3 regions of the Cellvibrio sp. ATLC23 genome follow, and region 3 is predicted to be linked to each of the others. Evidence: predicted binding sites of a transcription regulator. Region 3 holds the regulator's gene; each other region holds the start of a gene.
The links. The regulator FNR, encoded in region 3, switches genes on or off when oxygen is low (the NO sensors DNR and NnrR bind a similar motif). The targets are predictions, from matches to a motif close to TTGATNNNNATCAA.

Region 1: the regulator FNR is predicted to act here: its motif matches at 4,029-4,042, upstream of AC2CG4_RS12480 (GbsR/MarR family transcriptional regulator).
Region 2: the regulator FNR is predicted to act here: its motif matches at 3,822-3,835, upstream of AC2CG4_RS11130 (FG-GAP repeat protein).

What each region holds. Positions count from the first base shown of each region.
Region 1 covers NZ_JBXUOS010000007.1:50,595-56,355, reverse strand. The annotation lists gene AC2CG4_RS12500 (DUF2721 domain-containing protein) at 1-34, shown strand, start outside; gene AC2CG4_RS12495 (hypothetical protein) at 145-897, shown strand; gene AC2CG4_RS12490 (cytochrome d ubiquinol oxidase subunit II) at 984-2,003, opposite strand; gene AC2CG4_RS12485 (cytochrome ubiquinol oxidase subunit I) at 2,014-3,396, opposite strand; gene AC2CG4_RS12480 (GbsR/MarR family transcriptional regulator) at 3,416-3,982, opposite strand; gene AC2CG4_RS12475 (ATPase domain-containing protein) at 4,329-5,761, shown strand, end outside.
Region 2 covers NZ_JBXUOS010000006.1:41,150-46,910, reverse strand. The annotation lists gene tilS (tRNA lysidine(34) synthetase TilS) at 109-1,374, shown strand; gene AC2CG4_RS11130 (FG-GAP repeat protein) at 1,432-3,768, opposite strand; gene AC2CG4_RS11125 (di-heme-cytochrome C peroxidase) at 4,062-5,761, opposite strand, start outside.
Region 3 covers NZ_JBXUOS010000001.1:583,561-589,321, reverse strand. The annotation lists gene AC2CG4_RS02375 (acyl-[ACP]--phospholipid O-acyltransferase) at 326-3,814, shown strand; gene fnr (fumarate/nitrate reduction transcriptional regulator Fnr) at 3,966-4,724, shown strand; gene AC2CG4_RS02365 (DUF4202 domain-containing protein) at 4,759-5,352, shown strand; gene AC2CG4_RS02360 (SirB2 family protein) at 5,401-5,761, shown strand, end outside.

The DNA.
Region 1 (5,761 bases), on a different contig from region 3:
GGTGCGTATCCAGGTTATCGCGCGGCAAAAATAAGCCTTTCTTATAAATTCTGCTCCTGCAGCATTATTTTTACGCTGTTGTTATATCGTCTGTATTTTTGTGGTGCTAATTTTGGTTGGCGTTTAACCCAAAAGGATAACAATATGGACTCTTTGCCTTCTGCTTCTACCGCCGACCTCAACAAAGCCAAAAAAAGCCAGTTTACCGCGCAGCCGATTTATGGAGGTTTTTCGCTGCTATTGCTAGTGGTTATTTTTATAACAATGCTTCCACATTATTTCAAACTTTCCTCTGCTCCAGCGAGTGTGCCGACTTCTTTTGTAGTGCATGGCGTCGTGTATTTAGCTTGGTTTGTCGTATTTGCCATTCAGTCAAATTTGGTATTGCTCAAGAAAACTGCAGTTCATAAACAGTTAGGCTACTGCAGTTTGGTTTTACTTGCTGCGTTAATTATTAGTGGCTCGCAAATACTTTATGGCGCAATGAGTGCCTATAATCCAAATTGGGATGCAGGTTTTTTGTATTCAAGAATTAGTTTGATCTGGGGTGTTTTGCATACGTTTATCGCTTTTATTATTTTGTGCAGCTTGGGATTTTTTTACCGCAAACAAGTACACCTGCATAAGCGCTTCATGCTGATGGCGACATTAACCATGATTCCTGCTTCCATCACGCGAATTGCTTTTCTCGGCATTATTCCTATCGATGGTACTGTCTTAACGCTATTGACGACCTACCTATTATGGTTAACGCCGGTGGTAATGGATCGCTTGATATTTAAAGCGGTGCATCCGGCTTTTAAATGGGGTGTTCCTATTTATCTGGCGACTCAAATAATCTGTATAGGATTTATGCCAACAACCGGGCTTGGTCGAGCTATTGCGTTTCCTTTTTAATATTTAAAATTGATTGGTTTGTGAGTGAAATAGATTAAAAATAACCCCCTGCTCCGGCGAGAATAGGGGGTTATTTTTATGGCTATTTAATAGTATTTCAGCTGTGTCGCCTTGCCGTGAAAAACTTTGTAAGAAAAAAAGGTGTAGCCGAGAATAGTGGGCAGCACCACGATCACGCCGTACAAAATAAACATTAAGGATTCCGGTGCACTGGCGGCTTGCCAGATATCCAATTTGTTTGGAACTACATAAGGATAAAAACTGTAGGCTAAGCCGATAAAACTTAACAGGAAAATCATCGCGGCAGATGAAAATGGAATCCAGCAGCCAAAATCATTGGTGTAAGGTGCGCGTCTTAAGTAGCGGTCTGCAATAAAAAACAATACAAAGCAAAAGACTGGGATAACCCATAAAATCATGATTAGCGGCGAGCCAAACCATTTATCAAAAATGGCGCCGCTGACTAAAGGGTTTACTACAGACACAGCAATAATTCCCAGTGCCATCAACCATGCACAGCGCCGCGCCCACCACACTGCGCGCTTTTGTAAATCTCCTTCGGTTTTCATGATCAACCAAGCGGCACCGATAAAGGTATAACCCGCGGTGACACAAATTGCGCTGAGTGCGGCAAATAAGTGTGCTGCTACTGTATCTTCAAACCCCATGACAAACAGGCCGAGCATATAGCCCTGTGATAGCGTTGCAAGTAAAGAGCCTGCTTGAAATGCACGATCCCATAAAGTTTTGTGATCTTCTGGCGCTTTCGCACGAAAATCGAAGGCAACGCCGCGCAAAATCAAGCCTGCGAGCATTAATGTAACTGGCAGATATAAATTTAATAAAATCATGCTGTGGGCGAGCGGAAAGGCGATTAATAAAATGCCGATGCCTAATACCAGCCAGGTTTCATTGGCATCCCAAAATGGACCTATACTGGCGATCATGGTGTCACGCTGTTCTTCAGAATCTTTTGGCAATAAAATTCCCACGCCTAAATCATAGCCATCGAGAATGGCATAAATAAAGAATGCAAGTCCCATCAAGCCAATAAAAATAACAGGCAACCAAAATGCTTCGCCGGATAAGGTGCTGATATCAGTCATGATCTGTTCCTCACAAATTTTCTTCGACGAGTTTTTCTTGCAGCGTATCGATTTCTTCCGGGCGATCTACTAGAACTGATTTTCTCGCCATCACAAATAAGGTGCGAATATAGGCGATCAGCAATACCACGTAGAGGGTTAAATAGATCGCTAGCGATGTGCCGACATTGCTGGCGGGGGTACTAGTTACTGCATCGGCTGTTTTTAAGACGTCGGTTACGAGCCAGGGTTGGCGGCCAATTTCAGTGACATACCAGCCTGCGAGTGTGGCGATCCAACCGGAGAAGGTCATGCCTACAAATACCTTTAGCATCAGCGGCGATATTTCATTGCGGCGATAAATTTGCCAGCAACCTACCCATGACACTAACAGCATGAGCATGCCCATTCCTACCATGATTCGGAAGCCAAAAAATAACGGCGCAACCGGTGGATGTGCGTCTGGAAACTCGTTTAAACCCTTTAATTCGCCATCGGTGGTGTGCGTTAAAATAATACTCGCCATGTTGGGGATTTCGATTGCATATTTATTGCTTTGTGTTTCTTTGTCCGGTATTGCAAATAATACGAGTGGGACATTTTTTTCGGTTTGCCAAACTGCTTCCATCGCCGCAATTTTTGCAGGTTGATGATGCAGAGTATTCAGGCCGTGCATATCCCCCAACAATATTTGCAGAGGAATTAATATGGCTGCCGCTATAGCGCCAGTTTTAAGTGCAAGGCGTGGTGCGGGTTTGTGGTCGCCTTTTAACAGGCGATAGGCGGATATTCCCGCAATTAAAAATGCAGCGGTTAAACCAGATGCAATCAACATGTGCGCTAAACGATAGGGCATGGATGGATTAAAAATAATCGCCCACCAATCCAACGGAAAGGCCTTCATAGTGTCGCCGACTTGGCGCATCTCAAAACCGGTAGGGGTTTGCATCCAGGAATTAAGTGCGATAATCCAAAACGCAGACATGCTGGTGCCAAAAGCAACTAAGAGAGTCGCCAGAGTGTGAATGCGATTAGACACCTTGTTAATCCCGAACAACATAATGCCTAAAAATGTCGCTTCTAAGAAAAATGCGGTCAGCACTTCATAGCCGAGTAATGGCCCGGCGATATTGCCTACGGTTTCCATATAACCCGGCCAATTGGTGCCGAACTGAAAGCTCATGGTGATGCCGCTGACGACGCCCAGTGCAAATGTCAGTGCAAATACTTTTACCCAAAAACGATAGGCACGCATCCAGACTTCTTTGCCGCTGCGGTTGTAACGTATTTTGAAATAAAATAAAAACCAGCAGAGTGCGATGGAAATGGTAGGAAATAAAATATGAAACGAAATGTTCGCCGCAAATTGGATGCGTGAGAGAATGAGGGTGTCGATTACACTAGGGTCGAGCATGATTTACCTCGATAGAAGATTATTTCGCAGAATCTTTTTTTCCGCCGAGCAGGCGGTCTTTCATATCCAATACTTTGCCGATACTGTTGCCGAGTTTGAGTAATTTGCCGAGCTGTGCTGAATCCAACCGTTGAATTTCTTGCGTCCAGAGGGTGAGCATTTCGATCAGTTCGTGCATTTCGCGCATGCGCTGTTGCGCGTATTCCTCTTCAGCATTAGCCGGTGTTTCAATCAACAAGTTGCGCAGTGTGGTTAAGGTTGGGTCCATTTCGCGCTTGCGACGCTGTTCGATTAAGGTTTTGGCTATATCCCACACATCACCCGGCGCCGTGTAGAACTCTTTGCGCTCACCTTGGCGATGCTGCAGTTTCACTAATTCCCATGACATTAATTCCTTCAACCCCATGCTCACATTGGAGCGGGATATGCCCAGCGCCTCGGTCATGTCATCGGCACACAAAGGTTCTTTGCTTAAGACTAACAAGGCATACATCTGCCCGACTGTGCGGTTGATCCCCCAACGGCTACCCATTTCGCCAAAGTGAAGGATGCAGGATTGGATCATTGGGGTGAGTTTTTGTGACATATTGATATTCCTGAATTTTCAGTAATATCTGAAATTACAGAATTGTTTGATTTTGGTCAGGTGCATTTTTTACTCTGCCTCCATGAGTGAGACACGCGAGAGCGTAAATTTGAGCATTGAGTCAGAGATTCGGATTGATATTAATGGGGGCACAGGATTTTTTTGGCAACCGCTAATGAATGTATGTTTCAGTACAGACAATAGCGAGCTATTCAAAAAAGATGGTTACCATATTCGTGACGCTGGGCTGATAGGTTCGGATACATGCGAATTGGAATGAGCGTTGTTAGCAATGATGGATTTGAGTGCATTGTTGCTTTCTCCCAACATCCCAGAAAGGAAGTATATGAAGACACAAAATACAGAAAGCACAGCGTTTGTTTCTACGGGTATTGTCGGGTTGGACAATATCCTTGGCGGTGGACTTACCAAGGAGCGCCTTTATCTATTAGAAGGAGATCCCGGCTCGGGGAAAACTACCATTGCGCTGCAGTTCCTGATTGAAGGCGCCCGGTTGGGGGAGAAAGTACTCTATATCACCCTCGCCGAAAACGAGGTGGAGTTGCGGGCCGTAGCTGAGTCCCATGGCTTTTCTATGGAGGGTGTAACGGTGCAGGAGGTCATTCCGGAAGAGAGTTTATTAAATTCGGCCGATCAGTACACCGTTTTGCATCCTGCAGAAGTCGAATTGGGTGAAACCAATAATTTGATTCTCAGTATGATCGAAAAGCTTAATCCGAGTCGCGTCGTTCTGGATTCGCTTTCCGAGTTACAGCTACTTTCGGGGAATGCCCTACGCTATCGTCGCCACGTGCTTGCGCTAAAACAGTATTTTTCACGGCGTGCTTGTACTGCACTTCTACTTGATGACAGAACCGCCTTGCGCGGTGATCAACAAGTGCGCAGCGTGGCGCACGGTGTAATCACGCTGCACCATACCGATTCACAATACGGGGCTGAGCGGCGCTTGATTCGTATTGTGAAATATCGTGGTATTTCCTTTCGGCGAGGCCCTCATGATTACTCGATCGTTACCGGCGGGGTAATTGTCTATCCGCGTATCATAGCCGCAGAGACCCGTGAATTGACACCGCGCGGTCAAGTGTCCAGTGGTCTGTCTGCGTTGGATGAATTACTTGGCGGAGGTATTGAGGCGGGCTCGAGTACATTAGTTTCAGGGCCACCAGGAACTGGTAAATCCAGTCTCGCAACACAGTTTGTTATGTCCGTTACGCGGCAAGGTGAAAAGGCGGCGATGTTTTTATTTGAAGAGTCCTTTAACACGTTGCTCAACCGATGCCAAGGTATCGGCATGGAACTGCGTTCGTCTTATGATTCTGGCCTGCTACAGATACATCAAATTGATCCGGCTGAAATGTCTCCAGGTGAGTTCACCCATTTGGTTTGTAAGGCAGCAGATGGCGGTGCAAAAGTGATCGTTATCGACAGTTTGAACGGATATCTCAATGCTATGCCTGAAGTCGGTTTTTTAGCGACGCACTTGCACGAAGTATTAACTTATTTGGGTCAACGTGGAGTAGTGACATTTCTTGTTGGTGTGCAACAAGGCATTGTTGGTGAAACCACAACGGGGATGGATATTAGTTACATGGCTGATAACGTTTTGTTGTTACGTTATTTTGAAGTTCGTGGCAACGTCGAAAAAGCCCTATCGGTATTTAAGAAACGGGGTAGCTCGCATGAGACCACATTGCGTAGTTTTAGCATCAAATCTACCGGTGTGCATGTCGGTCCCGTCCTTAAAGGATTCCAAGGGGT
Region 2 (5,761 bases), on a different contig from region 3:
AATAACAAAGAAGGGCGGTATTTTGCCTCTCAATGCGAAGCAGGAGCAAGGCAGGGTTTTTATTTGAGTGGCTTTGGGCTTTAATGCCGGCTCTAACTGGATTTTCTTATGGATTTTACCGCTGAACAATTACGCACTTATCTGCCTCCCATTACTTCGCCATCCGCTATCTGGTGGATCGGTTTTAGCGGAGGCTTGGATTCTACTGTGCTGCTCCATGCGTTAACGCAATTGGCTTTGCCGGTACAGCTGCGCGCTCTGCATATCAATCACCAAATTTCACCCAATGCCAATGCATGGCAAGCTCAGTGCGCCGATTTTTGCGCGCAGCATGCGGTGCCGTTTCACGCTGAAAAAGTGCGGGTTGAAAATTCCGGTAAAGGCATTGAAGACGCGGCGCGCGAAATTCGCTATGCGGTGTTCGAAAAAAATCTTGCCCCTAATGATGTTTTATTCACGGCGCATCACGCTAATGATCAAGCCGAGACACTGCTGCTGCGTTTACTGCGTGGCACCGGCCCCCGTGGTTTAGCGGCGATGGCCTCTGTGCGTGCGCTGGGTGCGGGTTTGTTGGTGCGGCCGCTGCTGCATTTTTCCCGTGCGGATTTGGAGGTCTATGCACGTGTGCATCAACTGCAGTGGGTGGATGATGAAAGCAATCTGGATGATGATTATGATCGCAATTTTTTGCGCAATCAGGTGATGCCACTGTTGCAAGATCGCTGGCCGGAATTTAAACGCAAATGGCAGCAGACCGCAGAATTGTGCGCACAACAAGAGGCAATTGTGGAAGAGCTTGCGCGCGAGGATTTATGGCGCGCCGCGCCGCAGGCCGCGCGAGTAGGGCAGAGTATTGAGCTTGATACATTGCGGTTATTGTCGCCAACACGCCAACAAAACCTGCTGCGCTTTTGGTTGCGTTCGCTGCATTACACCACACCTGAACAATTGCATTGGCTGCAAATCGAGCGGCAAATTATTCATGGCCGCGATGATGCACAAACCCGCGTCAGCTGGGGTAATGTCGCGCTGCAAACCTATCGCCAGCGTTTGTATCTGCTACCCGTACAATTGCCGGAAATGGAACTGCAGTTTGAATTAACAAACGATGATTCATCACTGCGTTTGAAGGCTGATTTACCTGCATTGCAGATTCGTTATCGCACTGGTGGTGAACGCTGTAAACCCGCAGGCCGTGCGCACTCGCAAACATTAAAAAAACTGCTGCAGGACTACGCCTTGGAGCCTTGGCTGCGCGACAAGGTGCCACTGGTATTTAGCGGCGATGAGTTAGTCGCCGTGGGGGATTTGTGGGTCTGCGCGGGGTTTGTTGCGGCAAAAGATGAAGCGGGTTTTGCGCTGTATTGGCGATAAAAACCAAAAAAAACGGGATGCGATGGCATCCCGTTTTTGTTTTACCGCTACTGATATTTAGTAGACGTACACGGCACCGGCTGCATCAGCTGAGTTGTCGCTTTGATCTAAGCTGTTGCTGCTCGTTGCCGAGCTGGTGCTGGCACCACTGGATGCGGCAGCATAACCGCGGCCGGCTTCGCGGTGCGCGCTAACTGCCATAGTTTTGCCATCCGCTGACAAATCTACGTTCACGCCAAAGCGGTCGTCGCTGTCGGTATTGCTAGCTTTAACATAGCTTTGTTGTGTCCACACTGTGTTATTGCGTTTGAACACAAATACGGCGCCAGAGCGCGCGGCGCTGGTATCACCTTGATCGCCGTTAATGCCTTTGGCATTACTTGACTCACGGAATGAACCAACCGCCAAGGTCTTGCCGTCTTGGGAGAGGCTCACATTGCCGCCGAATTGGCCTCCACCTTGCACTTTAATGTATTGAGTTCCGTCATTACGGCTCAATAAACTGATGCCATCATGATGAGTTAATGTTGATGGTTTTAGCGTGGCTTCTTGCGACCATTCAGTCCCGGATCGAATAAATACATAGGTAGCTCCAGTATTTGCGTAGTCGATCTCTTGAGTTGTCTCTCCGTTAATACTTGTCGACTTACTTGCGTCTCCAGGCGCACCCACCACCAACATATTGCCATCACCGGATAAATCGACGCTGGAACCAAAAAATGTATCGATAAAGGTACTGCTTGGTTTGAGGTATGTCTCTTGGATCCACATTTGATCACTGCGCTTGAAAACATAGGCTGCGCCGTTATTGATTACATCGCGGATGCGATTTTTTGAAGCTTCTTTGCATTCCGGCTCAATCACGTAACCTGACTCGTTGAGGTAGTAACAGGTATTGTTCGCCTGATCGCCATTCACACCTGTTGCATTACTGTCTTCCCCTATGGCGCCTACTGCCAGGGTGTTGCCGTCAGTGGAGAGAGCAATGCTTGCACCAAACGCATCGCCTTGTTGCGCGTTAGATGCTTTTACGTGCGCTTCTTCGACCCAGCCATTTTCTCTAAGACGGAACATATAGACAGCGCCTGAGCCACTTCCACCGGAATAGCTGCTGGTGCTGGATGATGAGCTAGTGCTGGATTTACTTGAGCTTGACGATGAACTGCTCGAGCTTGAGCTGCTGATGGACGAGCTGCTGGATGGGTAGAACTCTAAGCATGTGCTAACTGAAGATGTGCTGTCGAACGAGCTAGCGCTATTACCGAAATTGAATACACCACTTCTAGCAATAAAATCGCTCGTAGTGCCGACCGCAAGAGTCTTCCCGTCGCCTGACAGTGCAATAGTTTCACCGAAGCGCAGTTCAACTTTGGGGCGACTGAACGCGTGTTCTAAGGAAAAAATGGGTTTTACATACGCATCTTGCAACCAGTTACTCTCAGAGCGAGTAAAAATATAAACAGCCCCTACATTTAAATCCACAGCTCCGAGCAAGTCACTAGAAGGGTTTGATGAGGAGGCAGAGCTAATGACTATTTCATAGTTATTCTGATTACAGTTCACACCATAGGATGGGCTGTCTTCCAGTAGCGCCGATACCGCCAGGGTATTTCCGTCATCGGACAGTGCAACTTTGTAACCGAAGCGATCATTTGGCAGCATGCGGGCGGGGTTTAAATCTGGTTGCTCGGTATTGGATGCCTTCAGGTAGGCCTGTTGAATCCATACACCGTTTTCTTTAATGAATACATAGACCGCGCCAGAGTTGGTGCTGTCATTGTTGGCTTGGTCGCCGTTTGCACCTATGGCTTTACTGTCTTCGGTTGGTGCGCCTACTGCGAGGGTAGTGCCATCGGCGGACAGGGCAATGCTCCAACCAAAAAAATCATTGGCTTCAGCGTTAGATGCTTTGAAATAGCCAATGGCTTTGATCATTTCGGTCGCGGTAAAGGTCAGGTTGGATCTTTGGCAGCCGCTGGCATTACAGGCGTCTACGTAATAGTAATTGTTGACCCAATCGTGCACGTGTACGCCGATTTCATCGGTCGTCTCGGTGTTGGTCAAATCGTCGCCCACTTGCTCTACACCGCCGGTCGCTGCATCGTGTTTATAAAGCTTATAAAAAGTGGCTCCGTCAACTGCGCTCCACTGGAAGGTCAGCACTTTGGGAGTTTGCGCTTCTACCTTTACGCTGGGCCAAATACCTGAACCATTTGGCGGTACAGAGGCTGCACTGAAGCTGCTGCGTAAGGATGAGCTGCTAATAGATGAAGAGCTTGCCGAGGATTTTTTATCGCTGCCACCGCCGCAGCCAGCCAGTAAAAATGAGCCTGCCATCAACGAGAGAAGCAGGGTGGTACGCTTTAGTAGCGGTGAAAAACGGTCAATATTCATTCAGCATGTTCCTGAGGTTTAAAACTGGTCGGTGATTCTGTGTGTCGCGGCGCTTGGTGTCAATCAAATCGCCAGCATTATTCGGGCACTGGTGAAGCTTGGGGGTTTGACTCTCGCTTGCATCGAGCTGGGCTAAAGACCCTCAAAGCGGAGGATTGGTTCAGTGATTTTGTATGGTGCGGGTAATTTAGTGGAAATAAGTACGGCAAGTTGTGAGCAATTGTGAAACCTGTGCGGTTTGCTCAAGAGCTCATCGCCCGGCGGTAAAATCGGGCGATGAGCTTGTGGCTGTGTCACAGCGTTTTTAAGTATTCAACTAACGCCAAGCGCTGGTGGCTGTTGATTGGCTGCAGCATCTGCATTTTCGGTTTGCCCTGTGCATCTTTTACCGGGCGGCCTCTGTCATCCAGTACAAATACGGGGGTGATACCGGCAGCATATTCATGGCCTTTATTGGAGTTGCTGGGCAGGCTGGTGTCAAACACAAACAGGCCGGGGAACTCTTGTGGATCGCGCTGTACAACCCCCACATTGATAACATCCAGTTCGCGGGTGCCCAGGGTGAAGCGATTGGGGCGACAGGTTTTACCGCTGGCGATTTCGGCGTCGCTGCAGCTGGGCATAAACAATTCATATAGGCTTGGAACAGATCCGTTGTGTAAATAAGGTGCAGTAGCCCATATACCATTGAGCGGGCGTGCTTTGTAAGCGGCGAGAGTAGCGGGGTTATCTTTATCGACGACCTCAAAGTCCAAATGGCGCTCGGTTTTTTTGATCGGGTTGTCGGACATTGAACTAATCAGGTCGTAGAGTTTTTCTGCCCAGCGGCGAACCAGCCATTTATCGTGATCCGGCTCCACCAATACCCCTTCAACTGCCGCACTTAAAGCTGGTAATACCGGGCTGGTCGCTTGAAAACGCGGTGAATTGGGTTTGAGTGGGTTAATACGTTTACCCTCAAAGTAGCCGGTTTTGCCAGCATAATTGAGTGCGTTCATCGCCATATAAGGGTCGGTGCCAATCGTTTGCAAACTGGCGAATTGCGAAATGATGCGGCGCTTGGGGTCGGTGCGGTCGATGGCCTCATGGCAGGTGTGGCACTGGTATTCAATAAACACCTGTTTGCCTTGTTCGGCCAGGGCTGGGTTAATAGCGGGCAGCACATTTTGCTGCGCCAGATCTTCCCAGCTTGGCGACCACAAACTCTCCAGATGGCGCTCCATACGTGTCAGGTTGCGCACGACCACTGATGAGCGATAGCCAATGTCACCTTTTTTGCGATGCAAATCGAATTGCGCGAATACACCTAGTGCCTCACCCGTGTTGCGCCCCAGCGGGCCTGCAAGCTCGTTATCACCCACACCGTTCCACTGCACAAAATCGTGTTGCGGGGTATCCCACAAATAGGGATAACTTACCGGTGCGCTGGCTGGGTTGAAATTGGGCTCGTTGGGGGTGAGGTGCGCAAGTACCCGATTGTAGATGCGCCCAAACGCATCCAGCCGGCCATAACCATAGGCGACGGATTGTTCGCCATGGCGCGGGTCGTTGATCTGGTTGTAACTGGCAATCTGTTGTGCGGTATCCACTAGCTGCGCGCGGAAGGCTTCTTTGTTCTCAGGGTATTTCCCTTGCAGTACTTTTTGGGCGAGGCGCTCAAATTTGTCGGGCTGCTCCAGGCTTGCTTGTAATGCCAGCGACAAGCTTTTTAGCATCTGCTCCATATCGGCCAGAGTTGCGCCGCCGTCGATACGAATGGCGGCCCCTTGATAATTAATCTGGCTGGTATGACATGCAGCGCAGGTGAAGCCAATAAACTCCTTGCCTCCGTGTTCATCTTTCACCCAACCGACTGGTAGTCCATCCGGGTTGGCAAAGCTGGCTTTTTGCGGCAAATAGCGAAGCCGATTTATGTTTTCATCGCTGCGAAACAGCGCTTCACTATCGGCTGTTTCGAGGTGTAAAAAAATATCGTAAGGGAGCAGATTAGAAC
Region 3 (5,761 bases):
TTTATTGTGGCGGTTTATCCATGTTTTCTAGGGATAAGCGATTGAATGTGCGGCAATTTGTCACTCCCGCAAATGGCTACAGCCCGATAAGATGGGTTCATTCCACACCTCAAGCCCCCTCATCTTTCACTTAACCGGGTTGCCGGTTAATCTCCTTCGGGCTGGTTTGCCAGCCCTTTTTTATCCGCACCACTCCACTCCCATCTGCCAAGTTGCGCAAAATGCGACTTTAAGTACCGCCTGTGTACACCATTACCGGTTCAGTTGCGTTTAGAATGCGCTCGGGCAGACTGACCCCACCAATAACAGGTAAAGGAAGCAATCCATGCAACAGGTTCATAAGGTCATTGGGGCAATCCCCTTTTTTATCGCGGTATTTCTTAATGCATTTGTCGATCTCGGCCATAAGATCGTGGTGCAAAACACCGTATTTAAACTTTACGATGGCAACGAGCAAATTTTTCTCACCGCGATAGTCAATGCGATGATGCTACTGCCGTTTATCCTCTTGCTTAGCCCCGCTGGCTTTTTATCCGATGTGATGCGCAAAACCCGCGTGATGCGCGCCATGGCTTGGTTCGCTCTGGCGCTGACTTTGTTAATTACCGCCTTCTACTATCTCGGTTGGTTTTGGGCTGCCTTTGGCATGACGCTTTTACTCGCCGCACAAGCAGCGATTTATTCACCCGCCAAGTTTGGCTACATCAAAGAATTATTCGGCAAAGAGCGCCTTGCACAGGCAAATGGCGCGGTGGGCGCACTGTCGATGATCGCGATTCTGGCTGGCATTGCAGTATTTTCCATTTTCTTTGAAATGTTTTATCCCACAGGCGCCAGTACAGAGAAGCAAGTTATTCAAGCCATTGCCCCACTCGGCTGGTTATTGGTGCTCAGCGCCATTATCGAAGTGGTAATGATTCATCGCCTGCCGGAACAAACCGCGCCGCAAACTACTGCCCGTTTTTCCACCAAAGCTTATTTAACCGGAAAATTATTTGCCGAGGATATGGCGCCGGTTATGCGCCGCCGGGTGATTCGTTTATCGGTTGTCGGCCTCGCCATTTTTTGGGGTGTTGGCCAAGTGATGCTCGCTGCTTTCCCCGCGTTTATTAAAGAAGAATTACACATGGACAACGCGATGATTGTGCAAGGTATTCTTGCCTGTAGCGGCATTGGTATCGCGCTGGGTTCAATTATCGCCGGGCGTTTTTCCCGCAATTATATTGAAACCGGGCTGCTGCCCTTAGGCGCATTGGGCTTTGCATTAGGATTGTTGTGTTTACCGCACCTGCATTCCTACAGCGCTTTTGTGATTGCATTTTTATTTATCGGTTTCAGTGGCGGTGTCTTTACCGTGCCGCTTAATGCCATGATTCAATTCCACGCGGGCGAACATGAATTAGGCCGCACCCTCGCTGCCAATAACTGGGTACAAAATGTGGTGATGCTGGTTTTTCTCGGCGTGACCGTTGGATTTTCCTATGTTGGATTTAGCAGTAAAACCCTGCTGGAAATAATTGCTGTTATTACCTTGATTGGCTGTTGCTACACGATTTATGAATTACCGCAAAGCTTGGTGCGCTTTGTTTTCTCGCGCCTAGTTTCCCAGCGCTATCGCGTGCTAGTGCAAGGCATGAAAAATATTCCAGCCAAAGGCGGCGTATTATTGTTGGGCAATCACGTCAGCTGGATTGACTGGGCGGTGTTGCAACTTGCCAGCCCGCGCCCGGTTCGCTTTGTAATGCTGCGGGCGATTTACCAGCGCTGGTATTTGAAATGGTTTTTCGATTTGTTTGGCTGTATTCCAATCGAGTCCGGTGCGCAGAGCCGCAATGCGCTGGATACAGTTGCCGAGAGTTTAAATAAGGGTGAAGTCGTTTGTTTATTTCCTGAAGGCGCTATTAGTCGCACCGGTCACCTGGGTGAATTTCGCCGCGGTTACGAGCGCGCCTGCGAAAAAGCCAATGACGATGTGGTGATTGTGCCCTTCTATTTGCGCGGTTTATGGGGCAGCCAATTCTCCCGTTCATCTGCCCATTTGAAAAATAAAAACCGCCCGCTATTGAAACGCGATTTGATCGTCGCATTTGGCAAATCCTTGTCCAAAGAAACCAAAGCCGATGTACTCAAACGTCGCGTATTGGATTTATCCATTCACTCCTGGCAAGAATATGTAGACGGTTTGGATACCATTGGCCGCTGCTGGATTGACGCTGCTAAAAAAATGGGCAACCAACTTGCAATAATCGACACCATGGGCACCGAGCTGAGCGCGCACCGCGCATTGGCAGGCGCCAGCGCAATCGCCAGCCGCATTGCAAAATTGCCCGACCAAAATATCGGAGTTCTCCTACCAACTAGCGCAGCGGGTGTACTCACCAACCTCGCAGTTGTGTTAACCGGCAAAACTCTGATCAATTTAAATTACACCGCAAGCCAAAGCGCGTTTGCATCGGCACTCGCGCAGGCAAATATCAACACCGTATTTACCTCGGCGCGCTTTTTGAAAAAACTGGAAGACAAAGGCATTCCCGCAAACAATTTATTGCAAGGCGTTAATGTAATTGCCATGGAAGATTTTTCCGGCAGCATTTCTACCGCCGAAAAAATCGCACGCCTGCTATTAATTAAAATTCTTCCCGCATTTGCACTAAAAGCACTTTGGGCACGCAAACAGAACGCAGACGACATAGCCGTGATTTTATTCTCCAGCGGCAGCGAGGGAATTCCTAAAGGGGTGCAGATCAGCCACAAAAATATTATCGCCAATGTTAAACAAATTACCGATGTATTAAATGTGGAAGAAAAAGATGTAGTAATGGCCAACCTGCCCCTATTCCATGCATTTGGCTTAACGGTAACGCAATTTATGCCGCTGCTGGAAGCAGTACCCATGGTGTGCCACGCCGATCCAACCGATGCGTTAGGCAGTGCGAAAGCTATAGCGCAAAACCGCGTAACGGTTTTATTCGGCACTTCTACCTTCCTGCGTTTGTATTGCCGCAACCACAAAATTCATCCATTGATGTTAGAGAGTTTACGGCTTGTTGTTGCTGGTGCAGAAAAATTGCAAGAGGAAGTGCGCACGGCCTTTAATCTGAAATTTAATTTGCCGATTTACGAAGGGTATGGTGCAACGGAAACTACACCGGTCGCCAGCGTCAATCTGCCGGATAAAATTGATACTCAATACTGGCAGGTGCAAGCGGGTAATCGCCCCGGCTCAGTGGGTATGCCCCTGCCCGGCTCCAGCTGCATGATTGTTGACCCTGTGACATTTCAAGAACTGCCCACCGGTGAAGCAGGCATGATTTTAATTGGCGGTGCGCAAGTGATGGTGGGCTACTTAAATAATCCGGAAAAAACGGCCAGCGCCATAAAAGAAATACAGGATATGCGTTGGTATGTGACTGGTGATAAAGGTGTAATTGATCAGGATGGTTTCCTATTCATTCAGGATCGCTATTCGCGTTTTGCCAAAATTGGCGGCGAGATGGTGAGTTTAACACTGGTGGAAAGCGCCTTGAAAAAAGCGATCAACAACGATGCGATCGATGTCATTGTAGTGGCCATCGAAGATGCGAAAAAAGGCGAACGCCTAATCGCCATCACCAATGCCGACGTGGCAAAAGATGAAATTCGCACCGAGGTGTTAAAACAGGGCTTAAACGCACTCGCTATTCCCAGCGACTGGATGCTGATCGAAGCCATGCCGCTGCTTGGCTCAGGTAAAACGGACTTTAGTTTGGCGAAAGCCATGGCGAAGGAGTGGATTCAAACAGAGAACGCTTCATCACTCGCGTTGGCTGACTAATCTTTCATCAAGGGTGCGCGCACAGCCACTGAGCATACCCTTGATGTAAATCAACTATTTACCCCTCATGGCAAAGCTGCAACAATCGCTTAATCTACCTATCCCCGCCCAATCCACTTGAGGGATAAGGGTCCCTTGAGGTTTCTGTGTTATGACTATGAATCACACAATCGTAAAATCCCAGGATTCCAACTGCCCACACGATAAAAAAGTAAGCTGCGGCAACTGTCGATTAAATACTATCTGCTTGCCTATTAGCTTGCACATTGATGATATAGACCGGCTCAACAGTATTATTCAGCGCGGTAAACCTCTACAAAAAGGCGATTATCTGTATCGCGCTAATGATCTCTTTGATTCGGTTTATGCAATCCGCTCTGGCGCTGTTAAGGCTATTACCATTAACGATAACGGCGTAGAACAAGTCACTGGATTCTATTTGCCAGGTGAAATTGTGGGTATGGATGGCATTGGCGACAATCGTTATACCAATTCCGTTATTGCGCTCGAAACAGCATCCGTGTGCGAAATCCCGTTTAATCGCATGGAAGAATTAAGCTTGCAGATTCCTAATCTACAGCGGCATTTTTTTCAATTAATGAGCCGCGAAATCACTCAGGATCAACAGATCATTACGCTGCTCAGCAAAAGTAGCGCAGAAGAGCGAATTGCCGCATTACTCTTAAGCATCTCTAGCCGCAATAGCCGTCGTCAATTATCCGCCAATGCGTTTCGCTTACCCATGTCGCGCACCGACATTGGCAATTATTTAGGTCTGACCATAGAAACCGTCAGCCGCATCTTCACTCGCCTGCAAAAACAAGATGTGATTGCAGTAGATAAAAAAGAAATTGTAATTAATGACATGGATAAGCTGCGCAGTATCGCCAATGGCGAATCTGGCAACTAAAACAGAACAAAAAAACTATTCACGAGCCCCCCTAATGACCAACCAAAACCGATTAGAAAAAACTCTCGCCGCATTTGATGCCGCCAATTTACAGGACCCCAATACCGAGATTGTCGATGGGAAAGCCGTTGCCAAAGAATGGATTTATGCACAGCGCATGAGTGCGCAATTGCATCGTTTTTGTGAGGCGCCATCGGAAGCACTGCAACTCGCCGCGCGCAGCCAGCATATCTGTCGCTGGAAAAGTCCGCGCAGTGATTACCCGATGGATCGCAGTGGCTATAAAAAATGGCGCTTGGATTTGGCGCAGCTGCACGGAGAAATCGCCGGTGCAATCATGGCCCAGGAAGGTTACGACACAAGCATGATTGAGCGCGTGAAAGATTTACTGCTGAAACGCAGCCTAAAACGAGACAATGAAGTGCAAGCACTGGAGGATGTTATCTGCTTGGTATTTATTGAATTTTATTTGGAAGACTTTGCCAGTAAACATGACGAAGAAAAACTTATCGATATCATTCGCAAAACCTGGAACAAAATGTCTGACAAAGGCCACACAGCCGCATTAAAACTGCCCCTGTCCGATGCTATGCTTGCGTTGGTTGGGAAAGCGCTGGCTGCAGCCTGAGCACACTGATTAGCGCCCCCACTTAATATAGATAAAAAGGAAAACCTCATGTATTTAGCACTTAAACACCTTCACCTCACTTTTGTAGCCTTGTCACTACTGGCGTTTGTTGTGCGCGGATTGTGGCTGTTTATGAGCTCCAACATGCTCAGCAAAAAGTGGGTAAAAATACTTCCACACATCATCAGTACAATTTTATTGGTTAGTGGCATAGTGTTAGCAGTGCACCTGAGTATGTCGCCCGGCAGCCAGCCGTGGTTGATAGCCAAAATTGTCGGCTTGGTTGTTTATATCGGCCTTGGTATAGCGGCATTTAAAGTGCCGAATCCCAGTGTACGCAAAGCGCTTTGGATCAGCGCGCTAATTGTATTTGGTTATATTGTTAGCGTGGCTATCAGCAAAAACCCAA